Regions from separate parts of the Sodalis sp. RH20 genome, predicted to be linked through region 1. Evidence: predicted binding sites of a transcription regulator. Region 1 holds the regulator's gene; the other holds the start of a gene.
The links. Region 1 encodes LexA, which represses DNA repair genes until DNA is damaged. Its sites were predicted from a motif close to TNCTGTATGTACATACAGNA; they were not measured.
Positions count from the first base shown of each region.

Region 1 (5,241 bases):
CGGCGGTATCTCGCGATTTTCCTTCGGGCTCAGCCCCGATAGCCACGCCTTACGCGCATGGATAATAAAGGTCTCGCAGCCGCCCTGCTCAGCCACAGTCTGGATAAACTCGCACAAGAATTCATAACTATCCTGTTCGTCTATACCAATACGGGTTTTCACTGTCACCGGAATCGACACCGCCGAGCGCATAGCGGCGATACAATGGGCCACCCGCTCGCGCTCAGCCATCAGGCAGGCGCCGAAGCGGCCGTTTTGTACCCGGTCGGAAGGGCAGCCGACATTAAGATTAATTTCGTCATAACCGCGCAGCGCGCCCATGCGCGCGCATTGCGCCAATGCATCCGGCTCGCTGCCGCCCAATTGCAACGCCACCGGATGCTCGGCCTCGTTATAGGCCAGGTAGTCGCCCTTGCCGTATAGCAATGCGCCGGTGGTCACCATCTCCGTATACAGCAATGCATGACGGGTCAGCTGGCGCAGAAAATAGCGGCAGTGACGATCGGTCCAGTCCAGCATCGGCGCGACGGAAAAGCGCTGCGGGGAAAATGGCGCTACGGCCAGCCGGCTGTTAGCCTCGGTTGAAAATGTCATAACGTCATATGCAGGCATAAAAATGGGTTTAAGGAATACAGGGAGATTATCTGTGTAGTGTATCACAGAAACCCTATTAGGTAGCGAACACCCAATGCGGCGATTCATCAAACATGTTAATGTTTAATGCTTACTAAACATAGGTAAATGTTTAAAGATTGTTAAATAATCATGCTTCCAGAATGCGCGAAAAGGCCACGGCGTCTCAAATAAGCACCATTTCATCCCAATACCTCCCCAAGTGATTTACAAAGCGATCATAATCATTTATCACATGATCTTAATTCAAATTTATCCAGCCATGCTGATAAAAGGTTGAAAAATGATAAATCGATATAGACAGTAATTTTTATATTTTAATATTCCCCTATGTCATTTTTTATCCGAATCCTTTTTATTTCAGGATGAATCTAATTGCAGATATTATTATGACAGTATTTATACTCGATCCTTGCACTTATACTAAATGCGCGCTTAAAAGCTCATTGTCGGCAAGCGGTATCAAAGGCGCCATTCGCGATGTGGACAATATCAGCACGTTGCGAATGAGATGCAAAAACGCCAATCCTTCGATAGTTTTTATTAATCAAAACTCTTATCAGTATCAAGGGGATGGAGAAGGATTAAAATCCATTATTGACGAACGGCCTTTGACGCTTTTTTTTATTTTCATTGGTAATGAGAATATTAAGTTCCATGATTTCGTGCCAATCAGGGACAATGTGATTATTTTATCAAAATTTATAAAGATCAGCACATTGTTAATGATAATCCGTTACTTTATGGACACCAAAGCCTGGCGCAATGACGATTCCGCCATCGGGTTCTCTCCGCTGCGTTTTAGCAAGACCGAAGTAGAAATTTTAACCATGTGGATGTCAGGTTATGACACCATGTATATCTGTACCCAATTGCACATTAAAGAAAAAACGCTTTCTTCTCACAAAATAAATATTAAGCGGAAAACCAAGGCCAGTAATAAACAGGTGATATACCATTTAATTGCTATTGCCAACAGCGTCACAGATAGTATCAATATCCGTTATCCCGTTTGATGAAAACCAGCGGCTCCGTTCGAACGCCACAGCTAAAGAAACCTGCCCCCGATCCCCGTCCCCTCACCCTTTTGCCGGTGACAATATGGGTTAAAACACGCCAATATTCGGCGTTTTTCCGCCTTCATGATAAGATAGAGGGCGGAAATCAGCAGTGGGGGAAACGCTATGAATACCACCGATCAGTCTCAATTGCTCAGCCAGGCTGAACAATTATGTGAGCAACGCAACGTGCGCCTGACGCCACAGCGACTGGAAGTGTTGCGCCTGATGACACAGCAGGATGGCGCGATCAGTGCTTACGACCTGCTTGATCTGCTGCGGGCGACGGAACCGCAGGCAAAGCCGCCGACAATTTACCGCGCGCTGGATTTCCTTCTGGAACAAGGTTTTATCCATAGAGTGGAATCCACTAACAGCTTTGTTCTTTGCCACCATTTTGAGCAGCCCAGTCACACCTCCGCCTTCTTTATCTGCGATCGCTGCGGCCAGGTGACTGAACAATCAACCGAAGGCATTGAAGATATTTTGCAAAAAATGGCGCAAGCCACGGGTTTCGCCATGCGCCATAATGTCGTCGAGGCACACGGGTTTTGTACCTTATGCGCCGAAGTGCAAGCTTGTGACAATCCCCAGGACTGCGGACACGATCATAGCGTAGCGATAAAGAAACGCTAGCGTCCCATTTTGGCTTTTACAAGAACCCGGGAGCAAATGACGTTTATTATGGCTGAAGTGAGATAACGCGTTTGGTTAATACATTGGAGAGGCCGCAAAACAGAGGAATGCTGATAGGATCATATTAAATAGGTGGTACGTCCTTGTACCTTTGGGTAGGAACACTTAAGGAAGCCATAACCGCACAGTGAATATGCATTAGTCATCATTAGTCATGATTTCCAAAAATCATTACCAACGATATTTGTTACGTGTTTCCCAGTCCTTTACTTCCGTTTCCGCGGCTTCTTTACCGTAACCGTAACGTTCCTGGATCTTACCGATTAACTGATCGCGTTTACCTTCAACTACCGTCAGATCATCGTCAGTAAGCTTACCCCATTGTTCTTTCATTTTACCTTTGAACTGTTTCCAATTACCGCTGGCTTGATCTTTGTTCATCGGAGTTCTCCTTGGTTATCGGTTTCTCAGTCAACATCTGCCACTCCAGGTTTTGTTAGCGCATAGCGAGGACACGTATTGCGTCCCAAAACCTGCATGTCATAAGTTAACCCTATGTCTAAAGTATAGCAGGGGATTTGGCATAAGGTTTATTCAGCAGATGATTAGACCATATTGGCAGGGTTATAAACGCCGTATGGGCTATAAGGTGAAATAAAACAGTAGGTAGAAGGTATCAGCCCGTACACCGCTAATTGTAACTAAATATAAATACCGCTAGCGGCAGCGGCCGCGCCGCAGCACTTTTATGGCGGCGAACCCGCATTCCGCGTCGCCGGTTATCCGCCATAAAATCCTCGCTGACGCGGGATAAGGGATATTCAGGATGCCATGGAGCACCGTGAGTTAAATCCAGTTGCCGTTGCGGATAACGCCGACCGCTAAACCTTCGATGGACATTTCCTGCTCGCGCAAATCGACAATAATGGGCGAAAACTCGCTGTTTTCCGGTAGCAACTCAACGATGTTACCGTGTCTTTTCAGGCGTTTTACCGTGACCTCGTCATTGATTCGCGCCACCACGACCTGACCGTTATGGGCATCCTGGGTTTTATGCACCGCCAGCAGATCGCCGTCCATGATGCCGATATCCTTCATGGACATGCCGCTGACACGCAGCAGGAAATCCGCGTGGGGCTTAAACAGATCGGGATCGATCTGGTAATGGCTTTCGATATGCTGTTCGGCCAGCAGGGGTTCTCCGGCGGCCACGCGGCCGATCAGCGGCAGGCCGGTTTCTTCTTCTATCAATAACCGGATGCCGCGCGAGGCGCCGGAAACGATTTCAATGGCGCCCTTGCGCGCCAGCGCCTTAAGGTGCTCTTCGGCGGCGTTAGGGGATTTAAATCCCAGACGATGCGCGATCTCCGCCCGGGTCGGCGGCATGCCGGTTTGCGCAAGATGATCGCGGATGAGGTCAAATACCTCTTGTTGTCTGGCGGTTAATGCTTTCATTCCGTCCCCTGTTTGTTTATACAGTCTTTCTGTGAGTATATACAGGTCCGCAGCAATTGAAAACCACAAGCGTTGCAAAATGTGATAAAACCCTGCCGACGACCGGCCGCGCCGGCCATTTTAAGGAATATACCGCCATAACAGCGTTATCCACACGAACAGCGCCAAAACAATGGCCAGGGTCACCGCCGCCGAGCCCAGGTCCTTCGCCCGGCCAGAAAGTGGATGCAGCTCCGGCCCGATGCGATCCACCACCGCTTCAATAGCACTATTCACGATCTCAACGATCAGCACCAGCCATACCGAACCGATCAATAAAATCCGCGCCACGGGTTCTGGCTCCAGGTAACAGGCAAGGGCAACCGCCACCACGGCAACCACCACTTCCTGGCGAAAAGCGGCTTCATGCCGCCAGGCGGCGCGATATCCTTTTATGGAATAGCCCATGGCGTTAAAGATGCGCCGAAGTCCGTTGGTTTGGTTTGCCATAATTTTGCGCGCTAAAGAAAAATTGTGCCTATATTACCGTTTCTTCTCGTTCGCATCACCACAGATCTGTCGCGCGGTTTCTGGTATTCTTGTGGCGCAATGCTAACAAGAGGCTTCACGAAGATATGTCAGGCTGGCGTACTATTTATTATACGTTGTTGAATTTACCGCTCAGGCTACTGGTGCGGAGTAAAGCCATTCCCGCCAATCCCCGGCAAGAAGCCGGCTTGGACCCGCTGCGGCCAATGATGTATGTTTTGCCCTATAACTCCAAGACGGACCTGCTCACCCTGCGCGCGCAATGTCTGCAACTGGGGTTGTCCGATCCGCTGATACCGATAGAGATCGATGGCGTCGTCTTGCCGCGCTACGTCTTTATCCACGATGGCCCCCGTATTTTTCGCTATTTTTCCGAAAAACTGGAATCCGTGAAGCTGTTTCACGATTATCTGGATTTACATCGCAATAATCCGCAGCTTGATGTCCAGATGGTGCCGGTATCCGTTATGTTCGGACGATCGCCCGGCCGTGAAGCGCAGCTGAACCAGCCGGCGCCCCAGTTGCGCCTCCTCAATGGTTTCCAGAAGTTTATCGCCGTCTTGTGGTTGGGGCGCGACAGCTTTGTGCGTTTTTCCCGTCCGCTGTCCATGCGCTATATGGCGACCGAGCATGGCACCGATAAAACCATCGCGCAGAAGCTGGCACGCGTCGCCATGATTCATTTTGCCCGCCAACGCCTGGTGGCTGTGGGGCCGCGACTGCCTGTCCGTCAGGATTTATTTAATAAGCTGCTGGCGTCCAAGGCGATTGAAAAAGCCGTGGAGGACGAAGCCCGCGCCAAAAAAATCTCGACGGATAAAGCGCAGCAAAACGCCATCGAGCTGATGGAAGAAATTGCGGCGGATTTTTCCTATGAAGCCGTGCGCTTGTCGGATCGGGTATTAAGCTGGACCTGGAACCGGCTATACCA
Region 1 is NZ_CP178733.1:4,447,766-4,453,006, forward strand. Features, by position in the region: gene dusA (tRNA dihydrouridine(20/20a) synthase DusA) at 1-594, opposite strand, end outside; gene rcsA (transcriptional regulator RcsA) at 1,023-1,649, shown strand; gene zur (zinc uptake transcriptional repressor Zur) at 1,818-2,327, shown strand; gene ACL2XM_RS20310 (CsbD family protein) at 2,559-2,768, opposite strand; gene lexA (transcriptional repressor LexA) at 3,174-3,782, opposite strand; gene ACL2XM_RS20320 (diacylglycerol kinase) at 3,903-4,271, opposite strand; gene plsB (glycerol-3-phosphate 1-O-acyltransferase PlsB) at 4,397-5,241, shown strand, end outside.

Region 2 (5,241 bases), 190 kb from region 1:
CGGCATCAACCTGCACATGTCGGTGGAGGAGGTGATCGAACAGGTGCGCCGCTGGAAATCGAAGGGGTACCTCGCGGCCAAGGTCAAGGTGGGTAAACCCGACCTGGAAGAGGATGTCGAGCGCTTAATCAAAATCCAGGAAGCCGTGCCGGGATTCCCTCTGGCGGTGGATGCCAATCAGGGATGGAATTTCCCCCAGGCCCTGCGGGCATTCAAGCTGTTTGATCCGTTGAACCTGCTGTGGATTGAGGAGCCGCTGCCGTCGGACAATATCGCCGGTCATAAACAGCTGCGCGAGAGGACCAGCACGCCGATTGCCCTGGGCGAGAATGTCTATAATCTCAGCCAGTTCAGCCAATATATCGACAACGGTTCCGTGGATTTTGTCCAGGCCGACCTGGGGCGCGTCGGCGGTATCACCGGATACCTGGATGTCGCGACGGTCGCCCGCGCGCATAACCTGCCGATGACGCCGCATTTCGTCCTGGAACTGAGCGCCAGCCTGCTGGCCGCGGTGCCCAATGTGTCCTATGCGGAAGTCACCGACGGCGGACGCTGGAAAGATCTGCGCATCGTATTATCCGCCGGCGAGGAGGTGGACGGGTACTACGTTCCCAGCGAGCGGGCCGGTCACGGCATCATTTTGGACAGAGACTATTTGCATGCCCACAAAATATAACGTCATCACTCGATAGCAGGAGATGCATATGGAAGATACCTTATTTTCCGTCAAAGATAAGATTATCGTCGTGACCGGCGGCCTGGGGCAACTGGGCGCCCAATATGTCAAGGAGCTGCATAAACGGCAGGCCAGGGTGGCGGTTTTCGCGCAGAACATCGCTGAAGAACGGCTGCTGAAGGTGTTCGGCGAGCAGCGGGAATCCCCGCGCCTGGCGTTTTATCAGGTTGATATCACCGACAGCGGCAGTATCAATCGTGCGCTGGATGATATCGAGCGGCAATGGGGCGTACCAGACGGGCTGGTGAATAATGCCGGCATCGATACCCAGCCCAGCGCGCCGCCGGAGGTCTCCGGCCCCTTTGAGCAGTTCCCCGTGGACGTCTTCCGTAAAGTGGTGGAGGTCAACCTGGTGGGCACATTTCTGGCGACCCAGCAGGTAGGCGCCAGGATGAAAGCGGCGGGGAAAAAGGGATCCATCATCAATGTCGGATCGATCTACGGCGTGGTATCGCCGGTGCAGGATATCTACAGCTACAAAAAAGAGGATACCGGCGTGCCCTTCATCAAGCCGGTCGCCTATTCCGCGGCCAAATCGGGACTGTACAATTTTACCCGTTATTGCGCCACCTACTGGGGCCGGGACGGTATCCGGGTCAATACGCTGACCATCTCCGGCGTGGCGCGGCCGGATCAGGATCCGCGGTTCCAGAAAAATTATATCGCCCGCATGCCCATCGGCCGCATGGCCAATGAAGATGAATATAACGGCACTATCGTGTTTCTCCTTTCCGACGCATCAGTGTATATGACCGGCGCCAATGTGGTGGTGGACGGAGGATGGACGGCATGGTAAAGAACGGAGGATGGGATAAGTATCGGGGGGTCATTTCAGCGCTGGTCACACCGATGCATGAGGATGAATCCGTCAATTACGATGTGCTGGCGAAGGTGGTGGAACATCAGCTCGCGCGCGGAGTGGAGGGATTTTATTGCTGCGGATCTTCCGGTGAGGGCCCGCTTCTGGGCATGGAGGAGCGGGCACAGCTGCTGCGCGTTCTGGCGGCGCAGGTGAAAGGCCGGGTGCCGGTGATCTCCCATGTCGGTACGGTGAGGACCGCTGACGCGGTCTCTCTGGCCCGGCAGGCGGAGCAGGATGGCGCCGACGCGGTATCGCTGGTGCCTCCTTATTATTACAAATTCTCCAAAAAAGAGATCATCGCGTATTACCGGCGGGTGCTTGCGGCCATATCGCTGCCGGTGATTGTTTATAATATCCCGCAATTCACCTCGGTTGAACTTGACGAAGAAACCGCCGACGCGCTATTAACCGATGAACAGGTGCTGGGGGTGAAGCATACCTCGCACAACCTCTATTCGCTGGAGCGCATGGCGGCAAAATATCCCGGCAAGGTTTTTTTCAACGGCTTTGATGAGATCTACCTGTCGGCGCTATCGGCCGGCGCGACCGCCACCATCGGCACCACGGTCAATCTGCAGCCCGAGCGATTTTTGGCCATTCGCGACTTATTCCGGCGGGGCGAGCTCAGCCGGGCGCGGGAAATCCAGCTGCAGATTAACAATGCCGTCGAATTTATGGTGGCGCGGGGGATCTTTCAGTCGGCGAAGTATATGACGGGCCTTGGCCTGGAGGACCTCGGGCCGGTGCGGGAGCCGTTCGTTCCCTTGACGGACCGGCAAAAACACGAGCTGGGCGTGCTCAATGACACTATCCGGGAGGGTATCGCGCATGGCCAATGAACCTGCCGGCCTTGCCGCGCGTTATATCCTGCAGGATAAGGTGGCTATCGGTAAAGTCGCCGAAATCATCGCCTCGGCTTCGCTGGATCCCGCCACCACTGGGCTGGCGGTGGCCGTGGTGGGCGTTCACGGCGAATTGGCGGCCTTCGGCGCCCATCACTCCTGTCCGCCTTTGCCGCGGCTGTTGGCGCAACGTAAAGCCTATACTGCGCTGATGCTCAGGCGCAGTACCCGTCTGGTGTCGGAGGAGGTGAAAAACGGTTCCCTGGATATGCGCATGCTCAATGACGCCGCCTTATTGCCAATGCCCGGCGGCGTGCCGATCGTGATAAACGGCGCCCTGGTGGGCGCAATCGGCATAAGCGGTTTGCCGGCGGAAAAGGATATCGCGCTGGCGGACCACTGGGCGCGGCAGTTCGGTTGATACGGCGCGGATGTCAAGACGGCACGCAAGGCTATGTACCTGACCCAGCAAGACATCGCGCTCAAAACCGGGATAATAAAGCAGCACGTTTCCACCAGCGTTACGGTTTCGCCGTTTCACCTGCCCGGGAGCAGCAGTTGCCGTTATTGCGCAAAGATGCGCGTAAGTTGCTGCTGGTTTAGTATCCCAGCGGCAGATGAATCGCATAGCGGCTTGCATGGCTCCCGGCATGAGACCAGCAAGACTTGTTTAATGGGAATGGATTACAGCACATACAGCCGTTGAATGTGTGGTGGACGATGAGCGACACTTGCTGATATACTGGCTATAATCACAGTATTGGAGGCGGTTATGGCTATTGAAACAAAATATGTGGTCGTCAGAAAGGGTGAAGAGAAAATGACATTTGCCAGTAAGAAAGAAGCGGAGGCCTACGACAAGATGCTCGATATGGCTGAAGCATTCAGCGACTGGTTGTTGACCAGCGGGATGCCGTTGGATGAACCGCAGGCTGAAAAGCTGGGTCTTTATTTGGCCGAGCATAAAGACGACGTCCAGCATATACTGCGCACCAGTAAATTGCCGGAAGCCATCGGCGCTCAGGCGCCCGCAGATGAATCGGAAAGCATGGAAACCGATAACAATGCTGATGCCGGCACAAAAAAAATCAGAGCGGTAAAAGCAGCCTGATCCCCTGCGGGAAGTACCCCAATACAGAACAGCGCCGTGAGTGATAACGCCTTGCGGTGTAGCGGGATTTTTTCATCGGCCTCACCTCCGTCAACGGCATGGATTTATCATGCCGGATTTCCAGTTCTGGGTGGAGCAGAATATTGGGGTAGGGCCATGCCCGGTGCCGCTCTGGTTAAAGATGCATTTTATAACGTTGCTTTACTGGTTAAGCTGCTGCAGGGATAATTTTGGCTGATTAATTAATAATCTGCCTGATCCCTAACAGTATGATCAACCCGCCGCAAAGCCTATCAATGACTTTTTTGGCCCGCTGATAGGCGGAAGAAATGCGAGGTTGAGAAAGGGTGATGGCAACCGCTCCGTACCAGAGTGATGCAATGATGCCGACAACGCTGAGCATGGCGATAAAGGTGCCCGCAGAAACATGCGCCGGAGCGGCAGTAGAGAATATAGCGGCGTAAAAAGCCATGGATTTCGGATTACCGATATTAGTCATCACGCCCTGAATAAAGGATTGGCGGAAATGACCTGGCAATACGGCATTTTCGTTCGCAACGGGTTGGCTTCCCGCATTGAGGATAAGGCGTAAGCCAAACCACAGCAGATATCCTGCCCCTACTATTTTCACAATCAGCGCAACCCAAGGGAATGCGGCAAATAGCAAACCGATTCCGCCGATAGCGCAACTTGCCCATAATAGGTTGACCACCACAATGCCAGCAACCAGCGCAAGGGCGGCCGAGCGCGTGGAAGCGACCGCTTTATGCACCACGGCGACAAAGTTTGGCCCGGGTATCACCACGCCAGCGAGATAAATCAACAGCACGGTAAGAACCGCATGTGTATCGATCATGTGATTTCCTTATAACTCGCTGACGTTAAATCAGTTTAAACTCACCAATAAATCATTGGCTTCCCATTATGCCTGGAGCAGGCCAGCAGTTCGATAACTTTGTATTAATCCATCAAACAAGCTGAGAACGGGCCGTCTCCTGGCTATTTTCACCGCTTTGGGTAGCTCATTGTCTTCAGCGGCCATCCATATAGCTGCCCAGACACATGCGATTATCACTCTACAGCGAACGGCGAAAGATGTCCGGATATTGGCGCAGGCCGTTTAATGGGTCCTGCGGTTCGCCTCACATAGCCTGCAGGTCAGCCGCAAAGCCTCATTAAGCAGGGAATAAAGCGAAGTTGACCAGCTGCTTTGAGCGAGGAGCGGAAGCTCAGTTGTCCTGGTGCTCACGCAGCACGCTTAAAGTATCTGTACGTTCCACGGTATACAGAAAAAATGAAAACGATTAACTACTGATCTTTCGGACGATCACACACCGAATCGGTCAGTGTAGCCCTCACGTGAGGAAGGCTCTGCGGATAATTTTGCTGAATAAACTCAATCATTTTTTCCCGCACGTGGCAGCGTAAATCCCAGGCGATGGGGGAATTCTGTGCAGTCATCAATAATCTGATGGTCATGGTTTTGTCAGTAGTTTCGGTTACCTGGAGCACCTGAGTCTGTTGATCCCAGAGTTTTGTTTCACTGAGGACTTTTTCAAAATGCTTACGGAGAGGATCTAATGGCATGGAATAATCGAGGTAAAGAAAAACAGAGCCTAATATCTGTGCGTTATTACGCGTCCAGTTCTGGAAAGGATTTTCTGTAAAGTATGTAATGGGCAGGACC
Region 2 is NZ_CP178733.1:4,635,199-4,640,439, reverse strand. Features, by position in the region: gene ACL2XM_RS21170 (mandelate racemase/muconate lactonizing enzyme family protein) at 1-679, shown strand, start outside; gene ACL2XM_RS21165 (SDR family oxidoreductase) at 708-1,535, shown strand; gene ACL2XM_RS21160 (dihydrodipicolinate synthase family protein) at 1,529-2,440, shown strand; gene ACL2XM_RS21155 (GlcG/HbpS family heme-binding protein) at 2,430-2,864, shown strand; gene ACL2XM_RS21150 (YebG family protein) at 3,216-3,554, shown strand; gene ACL2XM_RS21145 (LysE family translocator) at 3,793-4,410, opposite strand; gene ACL2XM_RS21140 (mechanosensitive ion channel family protein) at 4,863-5,241, opposite strand, start outside.
Region 2: the regulator LexA is predicted to act here: its motif matches at 3,184-3,203, upstream of ACL2XM_RS21150 (YebG family protein).